Regions from separate parts of the Cupriavidus sp. D39 genome, predicted to be linked through region 1. Evidence: predicted binding sites of a transcription regulator. Region 1 holds the regulator's gene; the other holds the start of a gene.
The links. Region 1 encodes sigma-54, which starts transcription at its own class of promoters, with help from an activator protein. Its sites were predicted from a motif close to TGGCANGNAANCTGCTTT; they were not measured.
Positions count from the first base shown of each region.

Region 2: the regulator sigma-54 is predicted to act here: its motif matches at 1,522-1,539, upstream of OMK73_RS29205 (flavin monoamine oxidase family protein).

Region 1 is NZ_JAPNLE010000009.1:4,088,241-4,093,641, reverse strand. It holds gene lptA (lipopolysaccharide transport periplasmic protein LptA) at 1-551, shown strand, start outside; gene lptB (LPS export ABC transporter ATP-binding protein) at 598-1,383, shown strand; gene OMK73_RS31155 (RNA polymerase factor sigma-54) at 1,519-2,994, shown strand; gene hpf (ribosome hibernation-promoting factor, HPF/YfiA family) at 3,044-3,394, shown strand; gene ptsN (PTS IIA-like nitrogen regulatory protein PtsN) at 3,775-4,230, shown strand; gene hprK (HPr(Ser) kinase/phosphatase) at 4,266-5,237, shown strand.
Region 2 is NZ_JAPNLE010000009.1:3,670,305-3,675,705, forward strand. It holds gene OMK73_RS29200 (PQQ-dependent sugar dehydrogenase) at 1-1,117, shown strand, start outside; gene OMK73_RS29205 (flavin monoamine oxidase family protein) at 1,631-3,223, shown strand; gene OMK73_RS29210 (c-type cytochrome) at 3,249-3,659, shown strand; gene OMK73_RS29215 (RidA family protein) at 3,745-4,260, shown strand; gene OMK73_RS29220 (M48 family metallopeptidase) at 4,296-4,784, opposite strand; gene OMK73_RS29225 (hypothetical protein) at 4,844-5,071, opposite strand; gene OMK73_RS29230 (carbohydrate ABC transporter permease) at 5,210-5,401, opposite strand, start outside.

The DNA of each region.
Region 1 (5,401 bases):
CCGCCAGCGCCGAAAAAGCTGACCGCGAAAAGCCGCTGGTCCTGGAGGCCGACAATGCCAGCTACGACGACGTCAAGCAGGTTTATGTACTGACCGGCAACGTGGTGCTGACCAAGGGCACCATGGTGCTGAAATCCGACGCGGCCGAAGTCCGTACCGACCCCGAGGGCTACCAGTACGCGGTCGCGACCTCCAAGGGTGGCAAGCAAGCCTATATCCGCCAGAAGCGCGACAACGTCGACGAGTACATCGACGGCTGGGGCGACCGCATCGAATATGACGGCAAGCAGGAGCTGTCCAAGCTGATCGGGCGCGCCCGCATGGCCCGCCTGGCCGGCGCGAAGCTGGTCGACGAGATCCGCGGCGCGGTGATCACCTATGACAGCCGCAACGAGTTCTATACGGCCAGCGGCGGCGCCGAGAATGCGACCGCGGGCAGCCCGTCCGGCCGCGTGCGCGCCGTGCTGTCGCCGCGCCAGGAGCAGCCCGCCAGCGGCGCCGCAGCCAACCCGCTGCCGCTCAAGCCGGCACCCGCCCCCGTCAACCCCTGACCTGACGCCGCCACGCCCCCAATCCACGGATTCTGCCTTCACCTTCATGACCGCTACCCAAACCGCACCGTCCCAGCCCGCCACCCTGAAGGACAGCAGCACGCTGGTCGTGCGCCACCTGAAGAAGCGCTACGGCTCGCGCACTGTGGTCAAGGATGTGTCCCTCGACGTGAAGAGCGGCGAAGTGGTCGGGTTGCTCGGCCCCAACGGCGCAGGCAAGACCACGTCGTTCTACATGATCGTGGGGCTGGTGGCGCTGGACGAGGGCGATATCGTGCTCGACGACAAGCACATCAGCGGCCTGGCCATCCATGAGCGGGCACGCATGGGCCTGTCCTACCTGCCGCAGGAAGCCTCGGTGTTCCGCAAGCTCAATGTGCAGGAGAACATCCGCGCGGTGCTGGAGCTGCAGCTCAACGATGGCAAGCCCCTGGGCAAGGCCGAGATCGAGCGCCGGCTGGACACCCTGCTGGATGACCTGCAGATTGCCCACCTGCGCGACAACCCGGCGCTGTCGCTGTCCGGCGGCGAGCGCCGCCGCGTGGAAATCGCCCGCGCGCTGGCCTCCGCGCCGCGTTTCATCCTGCTTGACGAGCCCTTCGCCGGCGTCGACCCGATCGCGGTCGGCGAAATCCAGCGCATCGTCAGCTTCCTCAAGGCGCGCAATATCGGCGTGCTGATCACCGACCACAACGTACGCGAGACGCTGGGCATCTGCGACCACGCCTACATCATCAGCGAGGGCGCGGTGCTGGCGTCCGGCCAGCCTGAAGACATCATCGCCAACGAGTCGGTGCGCAAGGTCTACCTGGGCGAGAACTTCCGCATGTAAAGGCGCGCGCGGCGCCTGCCGCGCATCGGACTCGGGCGGCTTCGGTGTCGCCTTTCATCCTTCAAACGATCATGCGACGCCAGCGATAGCAATTTCCGTTCCACCAGCACGGAAGTTGGGCATAAAATAGGTCGCATGAAACCGTCGCTACAGCTCCGCCTCTCGCAGCATCTCGCGCTTACGCCGCAACTCCAGCAGTCGATCCGGCTGCTGCAACTGTCCACGCTTGAACTGCAGCAGGAAGTGGAACAGGCGCTGACCGAGAACCCCTTGCTCGAGCGCGAGAACGACTGGCTCGACAGCCCGTTGCGCGTGTCCTCGGACGGCTCGGTGAACCTCCAGAGCGCGCCCGCGCCAGCGCCCGCCGATGGCCAGGGCACCAGCGAAAACCGCCCCGATGGCGCCCCCGAGGCCGACGACAGCTATTCCGACAGCAACGAGGATTACGGCAACGACTGGAGCCTGGACGATTTCGCCCGCCGCCCGCAAGGCGAAGACGACGAAAAAACGCCGATGCAGCTGCGCGACGCCGAGCCCACGCTGCGCGAACACCTCATGGAGCAGCTGGCGCCGCTCAAGATTTCCCTGCGCGACAAAGGGCTGGCCATCTTCCTGGTCGAATCCCTGGACGATGACGGCTACCTGAGCGCCACGCTCGAGGAAATCTGCAGCGAGCTGCCGGAGGAGCTCGAGTTCGAGGTCGACGAGATCCAGGCCGTGCTTACGCTGCTGCAGAGCTTCGATCCGCCGGGTGTCGGGGCGCGCAACGCAGCCGAGTGCCTGGCGCTGCAACTGCGCAGGCTCAAGCATCCGCAGCGCGAACTGGCGCTGAGCATCGTCACCAATCACCTGGAACTGCTGGCGGTGCGCGATTACACGCGCCTGAAAAAGGCCCTGCAAGTGGACGAGCCGGAACTCAAGGCGGCGCATGAACTGATCCGCTCGCTCGCGCCCTATCCCGGCCATGCCTACAGCCGGCCGGAAGCCGACTTCGTGGTGCCCGATGTTTTTGTTCGAAAGTTGAGCGGCGGATGGATCGCCCATCTCAACCCGGATGTGATGCCGCGGCTACGTATCAACGACATGTACGCGCAGATTTTGCGCGGTGCAAAAGGCGATGCCGGCGCGGCGGGACTGCAGCAAAAACTGCAGGAAGCACGCTGGTTGATCAAGAATATCCAGCAGAGGTTCGACACGATATTGCGCGTCGCACAAGCCATTGTCGAACGTCAAAAGAACTTCTTCACCCACGGTGAAATTGCGATGCGCCCCTTGGTTTTGCGGGAGATTGCCGATACACTGGGTTTACACGAGTCCACCATCTCTCGGGTGACTACCAATAAATACATGGCAACGCCGATGGGGACTTTCGAGCTGAAGTATTTTTTCGGCTCTCACGTATCCACAGAAACCGGCGGCGCGGCCTCATCAACGGCAATCCGTGCGTTGATCAAGCAATTGATAGGAGCCGAAGACGCTAGGAACCCCTTGTCCGACAGCCGGATTGCCGAATTGCTCGGCGAGCAAGGCTTTGTGGTGGCACGGCGTACCGTTGCCAAATACCGCGAAGCGCTCAAGATTCCCGCGGTCAATCTCCGTAAGACTTTGTAGCCGAGCTGCATCGCCTGCCTGATGCAGCTCTTTCAGAAGGAGAAACGCTATGAACTTCAAGATCAGTGGACACCACTTGGACATCACGCCCCCTCTGCGTGAGTACGTGGAAACGAAACTGGAGCGTATCGTCAGGCATTTCGATCAAGTCATTGGCGTAAGTGTGCTGCTCTCTGTCGACAATACAAAAGAAAAGGACCGGCGGCAGTACGCGGAAATCAATCTACATCTCAAGGGCAAGGACATCTTTGTCGAAGCGCATCATGAAGACCTGTATGCCGCTATCGACGCATTGGTCGACAAGCTCGACCGGCAGGTGATTCGCCACAAGGATCGCGTGCAAAGCCACGACCGTGAAGCGGTCAAGTACCAGATGGCCGCATCCCAGATGCAGCAATGACCGTGCCTGGCGGCCCACATACCGGGCCGTCGGTGTCAGTCCATTGAAAACGGAATCAAGCCGCGCCCAGAGCGCGGCTTTTTCGTTCCAGCCTCCCCCTTCGGGCCACGCAGGGGATTCCGCAACGCATATGTACCGGTGTATGCTGTGCCATACATAGTTGATTTGCCTGGCCATTTCCGTGCATGCGGCACCGCTTCAGCGCCTCGGCTATTGCAATGCACAAAGCGGCAGCGGGCCTGCTCTATAATGGCCAGACGCCCGACACCGGCATGGGGACACCCGGTGGAAACATCGGGCCTTGGTTTTTATCTTCTTTCCGCCCGGCGGGACGCCTCCTTGCCCCGGGCCTGCTTACTAGAAAACCCTGCGCATTCCACATGAATCGTTTGGCTAAATTGCTGCCACCCGGCAACATCAACCTCGACGTCAGCGTCACCAGCAAGAAGCGCGTGTTCGAACAGGCCGGGCTCCTCTTCGAGAACAACCATGGCGTTGCGCGCGCGACCGTGACCGACAACCTGTTCGCCCGCGAGTCGCTGGGGTCCACCGGCCTTGGCGCCGGGGTTGCGATCCCCCACGGCCGCATCAAGGGACTGAAGCAGCCGCTGGCCGCGTTCATGCGCCTGGCCGAGCCGATCCCCTTCGAGTCGCCCGACGGTAAGCCGGTAGCGCTGCTGATCTTCCTGCTGGTGCCCGAACAGGCCACCCAGCAGCATCTGGAAATTCTCTCCGAGATCGCCCAGTTGCTGTCCGACCGCGAGATGCGCGAAGGACTGGCTACCCTGCCCACCCCCGACGACGTGCATCAGTTGCTGACGCAATGGCACCCTTGATCCGCCACTGAAAGCCCGTCCCTGAAAGCACCCGAATGGAACTCACTGGCGTCACCTCGCAGTCGATCTTCGACGACAACGCAGCCGATATCAAACTCTCCTGGGTAGCAGGACTGGAGGGCGCGGACCGGGCCTTCGATGTCGAGTTTGCGCGTGAAGCCACGTCCGCGGCCGATCTCGTCGGCCACTTGAACCTGATCCACCCGAACCGGATCCAGGTGCTGGGCAAGCCCGAAATCACGTATTACCAGCGCCTCGACGACGAGATGCGCAAGCGCCAGATGGGCGAGCTGATCCTGCTGGAGCCGCCGTTCCTGGTGATCGCCGACGGCATGGAGCCGCCGCCGGACCTGGAACTGCGCTGCACGCGCTCGTCCACCCCGCTGTTCACCACGCCGGTGTCTTCCGCGGCGGTGATCGATCACCTGCGCCTCTACCTGTCCCGCATTTCCGCGCCGCGCGTGACCATGCACGGCGTGTTCCTCGACATCCTCGGCATGGGCGTGCTGGTGATGGGCGAATCCGGCCTGGGCAAGAGCGAGCTCGGCCTGGAACTGATCTCGCGCGGACATGGGCTGGTGGCGGACGATGCCGTGGATTTCGTGCGCCTCGGGCCGGACTTCATCGAGGGCCGGTGCCCGCCGCTGCTGCAGAACCTGCTGGAAGTGCGCGGCCTGGGCCTGCTCGACATCAAGACCATCTTCGGCGAGACCGCGGTACGCCGCAAGATGAAGCTGAAGCTGGTGGTGCAGCTGGTACGCCGCAACGACGGCGAATTCGAGCGCCTGCCGCTGGATTCCCAGTATCTCGACGTGCTCGGCCTGCCCATCCACATGGTCAAGATCCAGGTGGCGGCCGGCCGAAATCTCGCCGTGCTGGTCGAGGCCGCCGTGCGCAACACCATCCTGCGCCTGCGCGGCATCGACACGCTGCGCGACTTCATGGACCGCCAGCGCGCCGCGATGCAGGCCGATGTCGCATCGCGGGGCCAGGGTCGGCTACTCTAGGTTTGGCAGCCCCGTAGAGGGGCTGTTTTCAATTGCTTACATCCAGCTGCGCTTCGATCGTCAACGCGATCGGGGCATAGGCCGTTTTGTGCAGTAATGGGCATTGGGCCCAGCCCCGAGTTGCCGAGCCGACAGGCCAGCAGCCATGAAGTTTTCCACAGCCA
Region 2 (5,401 bases), 420 kb from region 1:
CGGCCTGTCCGTCGTGGCGTTCGCCGGCAAGCTGGACCATCCGCGCTGGATCTACGTGCTGCCCAACGGCGACGTGCTGGTGGCCGAAACCAATGCGCCGCCCAAGCCGGATGATGGCAAGGGCATCCGGGGCTGGGTCATGACGCAGGTGATGAAACGCGCGGGCGCCGGCGTGCCAAGCGCCAATCGCATCACGCTGCTACGCGACACCAATGGCGATGGCGTCGCCGATGCGCGCTCCGTATTTCTCAAGGACCTGCATTCGCCCTTCGGCATGGTGCTGGTGGGCAATGACTTCTATGTGGCGGACACCGATGCCGTCCTGCGTTTCCCCTACCAGCCGGGGCAGACCCAGATCACTGGGCCCGGCGTGAAGGTGGTCGACCTGCCTGCCGGCCCCATCAATCACCACTGGACCAAGAACATCATCGCCAGCAGGGACGGCAGCAAGCTCTACGTCACCGTCGGCTCCAACAGCAACGTCGGCGAGAACGGCCTCGACAAGGAGGAGGCGCGGGCAGCCATCTGGGAGGTCGATCCCAAGACCGGCGCGCACCGCGTGTTTGCCAGCGGCCTGCGCAATGCCAACGGCATGGCCTGGGATCCCGACAGCGGCGCGCTATGGACTGCGGTAAACGAGCGCGACGAGATCGGTAGCGATCTCGTGCCGGACTACATCACTTCGGTCAGAGACGGCGCTTTCTATGGCTGGCCCTTCAGCTACTACGGCCAGCATGTAGACGAACGCGTAAAGCCGCAGCAGCCGGAGATGGTGGCCAAGGCCATTGCGCCCGACTACGCCGTCGGCCCGCATACCGCGTCGCTTGGCCTGGCCTCGGCGCTAGGCAACGCGTTGCCCTCCCGCTTCAGGAACGGCATGTTCGTAGGCCAGCACGGGTCGTGGAACCGTAAGCCGCACAGCGGCTACAAGGTGATCTTCGTGCCGTTCGCCAACGGCAAGCCGGCGGGCGACCCGGTCGACGTGCTCACCGGCTTCCTGACGAAGGACGGCGACGCGCAAGGGCGCCCGGTGGGCGTTGCCATCGACAAGCGCGGCGCGTTGCTGGTGGCGGATGATGTTGGCGATGTGGTCTGGCGGGTGACCGCGGCGAAGTAAAGGTGCGTTGCCAGGGCGCCGCCGCACGATCGGCGGCTGCCCCGCAATCAAGCTGCGCGCGTGACCTGGCCCGCTGCTTCGCAGTGACGATGACCATCTGCACGATCTGCACGATTAGCTTGAACAACTCGGGCCGGCAGTCCTCCGCTTCACCACGCGAGCGCGGTACGCGTCGTGCACCGCGACGCGGCATGGACACACTAATGTGGGGCAGCTTCGCTAGGGCTGCTGCGCATGCGCCCTGCGGTGCGGGCTCGTTCTCGGTACCCTGAGGCGCTAATGCAAACATCTGAGGACAGTGGCGCGTTCGGCACATGACCCCTTGCATGGCCACGTTTTACGGATGGCGCATTTGGCCGGGCCATCGACAGGCGCAGCGGGAGCGCGGTCGAATATGTCAGAAATGGCATGGATGTTGCGTGCGCTATTCGGCGCATCGCGCTGCCGTACCGTGCCTGGTGACGTTAGCGGTGTGAAATGCGCAACCCACAAAGACTCCTCGACAGCCTGAACATGACTTCAATTGACAGTAAGGCCTTCAGCCGCCGCGACTTGCTTGCGCTCGTCGGCAAGGCAGCAGGTGGCGCGGCAATGTACCAGGCGATGACTTCGCTCGGCCTCGCGGCGGAATCCGGTTACACGGGCCCGCCGAAACTCCAGGGCGCAAAGCGCGGTGCCTCGGTGCTGATTCTCGGCGCGGGACTGGCTGGCATGGTGGCCGCGCTGGAGTTGCGGCGCGCTGGCTACAAGGTGCAGATCCTGGAATACAGCGGCCGTGCCGGCGGCCGCTGCTGGACCCTGCGCGGCGGCGATGTCTTCACCGAGATGGGCGGCGCCGTGCAGCGCTGCGAGTTCGCCAAAGGCGAATACCTGAACCCGGGGCCGTGGCGCATCCCGTATCACCACCATGCGGTGCTCGACTATTGCAAGCGGCTGGGCGTGGCGCTCGAGCCTTTCGTGCAGGTCAATTACAACGCGCTGGTGCACTCGACCAAGGCCTACGGCGGCAAGGCGCAGCGCTACCGCCATGTGCAGGGCGACTTCCAGGGCTACGTGGCGGAGCTGCTCGGCAAGGCCGCCACGCAGGGCAACCTGGACACGGCGCTCACGCGCGAGGACAAGGAGAAATTGCTGGAGGGCCTGCGCAAATGGGGCGCGCTCGATGCGCAGATGCGCTACCGCGAAAGCGCGCTCACCAGTGACCGGCGCGGTTACGAGATCGATCCCGGCGGCGGCCTGATGCCGCTGGCCAAGCCCTCCAAGCCGCTGGAACTGAGCGACTTGCTGCAATCCGGGCTGTGGCGCTATATCGCCAGCGGGCAGGAGTACGAATTCCAGAGCACCATTTTCCAGCCGGTGGGCGGCATGGACATGATTGCGCAGGCCTTCCAGCGCGAGGTGGGCAGCCTGATCCGCTACCACGCCAAGGTGACGAAGATCGCGCAGGACGAGCGCGGCGTCACCGTGACCTATACCGATGACGCGCACGGCGGCGCGGTCGCCCAGGCCAAGGCCGACTGGTGCCTGTGCACCATCCCGCTGTCGGTGCTGAGCCAGCTCGACGTGCAGGTCGGCGACGCCATGCAGCAGGCCATCAACGCCGTGCCCTATGACGCCTCGATCAAGATCGGCCTGCAGTTCAAGCGCCGCTTCTGGGAGGAGGACGAATCCATCTACGGCGGCATCAGCTATACGGACCAGCCCATCACGCGCATCTCTTACCCTTCCACGCGCTACGGCGCCAAGGGCAAGTCGGTGCTGCTGGGCGCCTATGCCTTCGGCCCCAATGCCTATGAGTTCACCGCCATGACGCCGCAGGAGCGCGTGCGCCGCGCCGTGGAGCAGGGCAGCCAGCTACACCCGCAATACGCGCGGGAGTTCGACAACGGCATTGCGGTGGGCTGGCACCGCGTGCCGTGGTCGCAGGGCTGCTACGGCTTGTGGACCGATGAGAGCCGGGAGAAGCACTACAAGAACCTCTGCCAGATCGATGGCCGCATCGCGCTGGCGGGGGAGCATGCTTCCTATATCCCGGCCTGGCAGGAGGGCGCGCTGTTGTCCGCGCTCGACGCGATCGAGCGCCTGCATGCGCATGCCGTCTCGTGATCCGCTCCCACAGGAATCCACATCCATGAATGCCATGATCTTCCAACGCACGCTCGCCGTGCCCGCCCTGCTGCTGGGACTGGCGTTTTGCCCGTTCGCGCAGGCGCGATCCGATCCGGTCTTCTCTGCCGGCCCCAAGTTCCAGCAGACCTCCGGCGAGGCGATCTTCCATGCCATCTGCCAGGGCTGCCACATGCCGCAGGCACAGGGGGCGAAAGGCGCCGCCGCATACCCCGCGCTGGCCAGCGATCCCCGGCTGGCGGGAGCGGACTATCCACTCTATGTGGTGTTGCACGGCCAGAAGGGCATGCCGTCCTTCGGCAAGATGCTCGACGATGCGCAGATCGCCGCTGTGGTGGGCTACGTGCGCACGCATTTCGGCAACCAGTACACCGATGCCATCACCGCGGAAAACGTCGCGAAGCTCCGGCGCTGAGTTCAGCGCTGAATGCGTTGCCAAGCGACAGGCGGCATGGCACACATTGCGCCATGCCGCACCCATCCATTACAAGGAACCCAATATGCCGTTCTTCTTTCGTCAGTCACTCCTGGCACTTTGCGCGTTGTCTGCCCTGGCAGGCGGCGCGGCCCGCGCGGCCGACGACGTGATTCGTCACCGCATCCCGAATTCCACGTTTCCCATCGCCGCCGCTGTCGAGATCCCGACAACGGTTTCCACGATCTATCTGTCCGGGCAAGTCCCGCCGGTTCAGGACGCCACCCAGCCGCGCGACAATCCGCTTGCCTATGGCGGCGATACCAAGGCGCAGACCGTCGGGGTACTCAAGTCCATCGAGAAGAGCCTGGCCGGCCTGGGCCTGGGGCTGGGTGATGTGGTGAAGATGCAGGTGTTCCTGGTGGGCGATCCCGCCAAGGACAACAAGATGGATTTCGCCGGCTTTATGGAGGGCTACACGCAGTTCTTCGGCACCAAGGAGCAGCCCAACCTGCCGACGCGCTCCGTATTCCAGGTGATGGCGCTGGCGAACACGGCCTGGCGCGTGGAGATCGAAGTGGTGGCCGCGCGCCGCAAGTAGGGCCGGCCGCGCCTGCGATGGCGTGGTGTTCCTGTCTAGCTGGATTCCAGCTCGCGCCACGCCAAGAACAGGCGCGTATCGAATTCCAATTGGTGATACGCCGGCTCCATGTATTCGCACAGGCGGTAGAACGCTTTGTTGTGATCGCTTTCCTTCAGGTGCGCGAGCTCGTGCACCACGATCATGCGCAGGAATTCGGGTGGCGCTTCCTTGAACAGCGACGCCACGCGGATTTCCTTCTTGGCCTTGAGCTTGCCGCCTTGCACGCGCGAGATGGCGGTGTGCAGCCCGAGCGCGCGATGCACCACGTCGATCTTGGCATCGAACGCGACCTTGTGGATCGGCGGCGCGGTGCGCAGGAATTCCTGCTTCAGCTCGGCGGTGAAGTCATACAGCGCGCGGTCGGTCTGCACGGTGTGCCGCGCGGGGTATTTCTTCGCCAGGTGCTCGCCCAGGCGGTTGGTGGCCACCATCTGGCGCACCTGGTCGAGCACGCCGTCGGGATACGCGCTGAGAAAGCGCAGCGGATCCTTGACGCCGGGGCGCCAGGCCTCGCTGGTGGGGGCGGGGATGCTACGGGTGCTCAATGGTGATGGTGGTGATGGTGGGCCCAGCTGCCGTCGACGGAGCTGACAAAGGACTCCACGGCGTCCTTGTCGCCGGTGGCGTGGCGCACCAGTTCACCGCACTTGCAAAAGCCCTGGTACGGCGTGATGTGCGAGCAGGCGGACACCTTCTGCAGAAACAGCGTGACGGGCTTGGTGCACTTCTTGCACTTGAAGGTGAGGGTGCGGGCGGGTTTGGGGCTCATCTGATCTGGCTTGAATATGGCGTGATTCGGCAGTGCCGGCGATAACCGGCAGAACAACGCGCATTTTAACCTGCCCTTGCCAGGCGTTCACGCTCTGCACCGTTGCGCTTTCCGCCGGCTTGGCCGCTGGCTTTCCGCCTATTCCTTGACCGCTCCGGTCATGCCCGATACGTAGTATTCGACGAAGAACGAATAGATCAGCGCCACCGGCAACGAGCCCAGCAATGCACCCGCCATCAGCGCGCCCCAGTGGTAGACATCGCCCTCGACCAGTTCGGTGACGATGCCCACCGGTACCGTTTTCACCTCGGACGAGGAGATAAAGGTCAG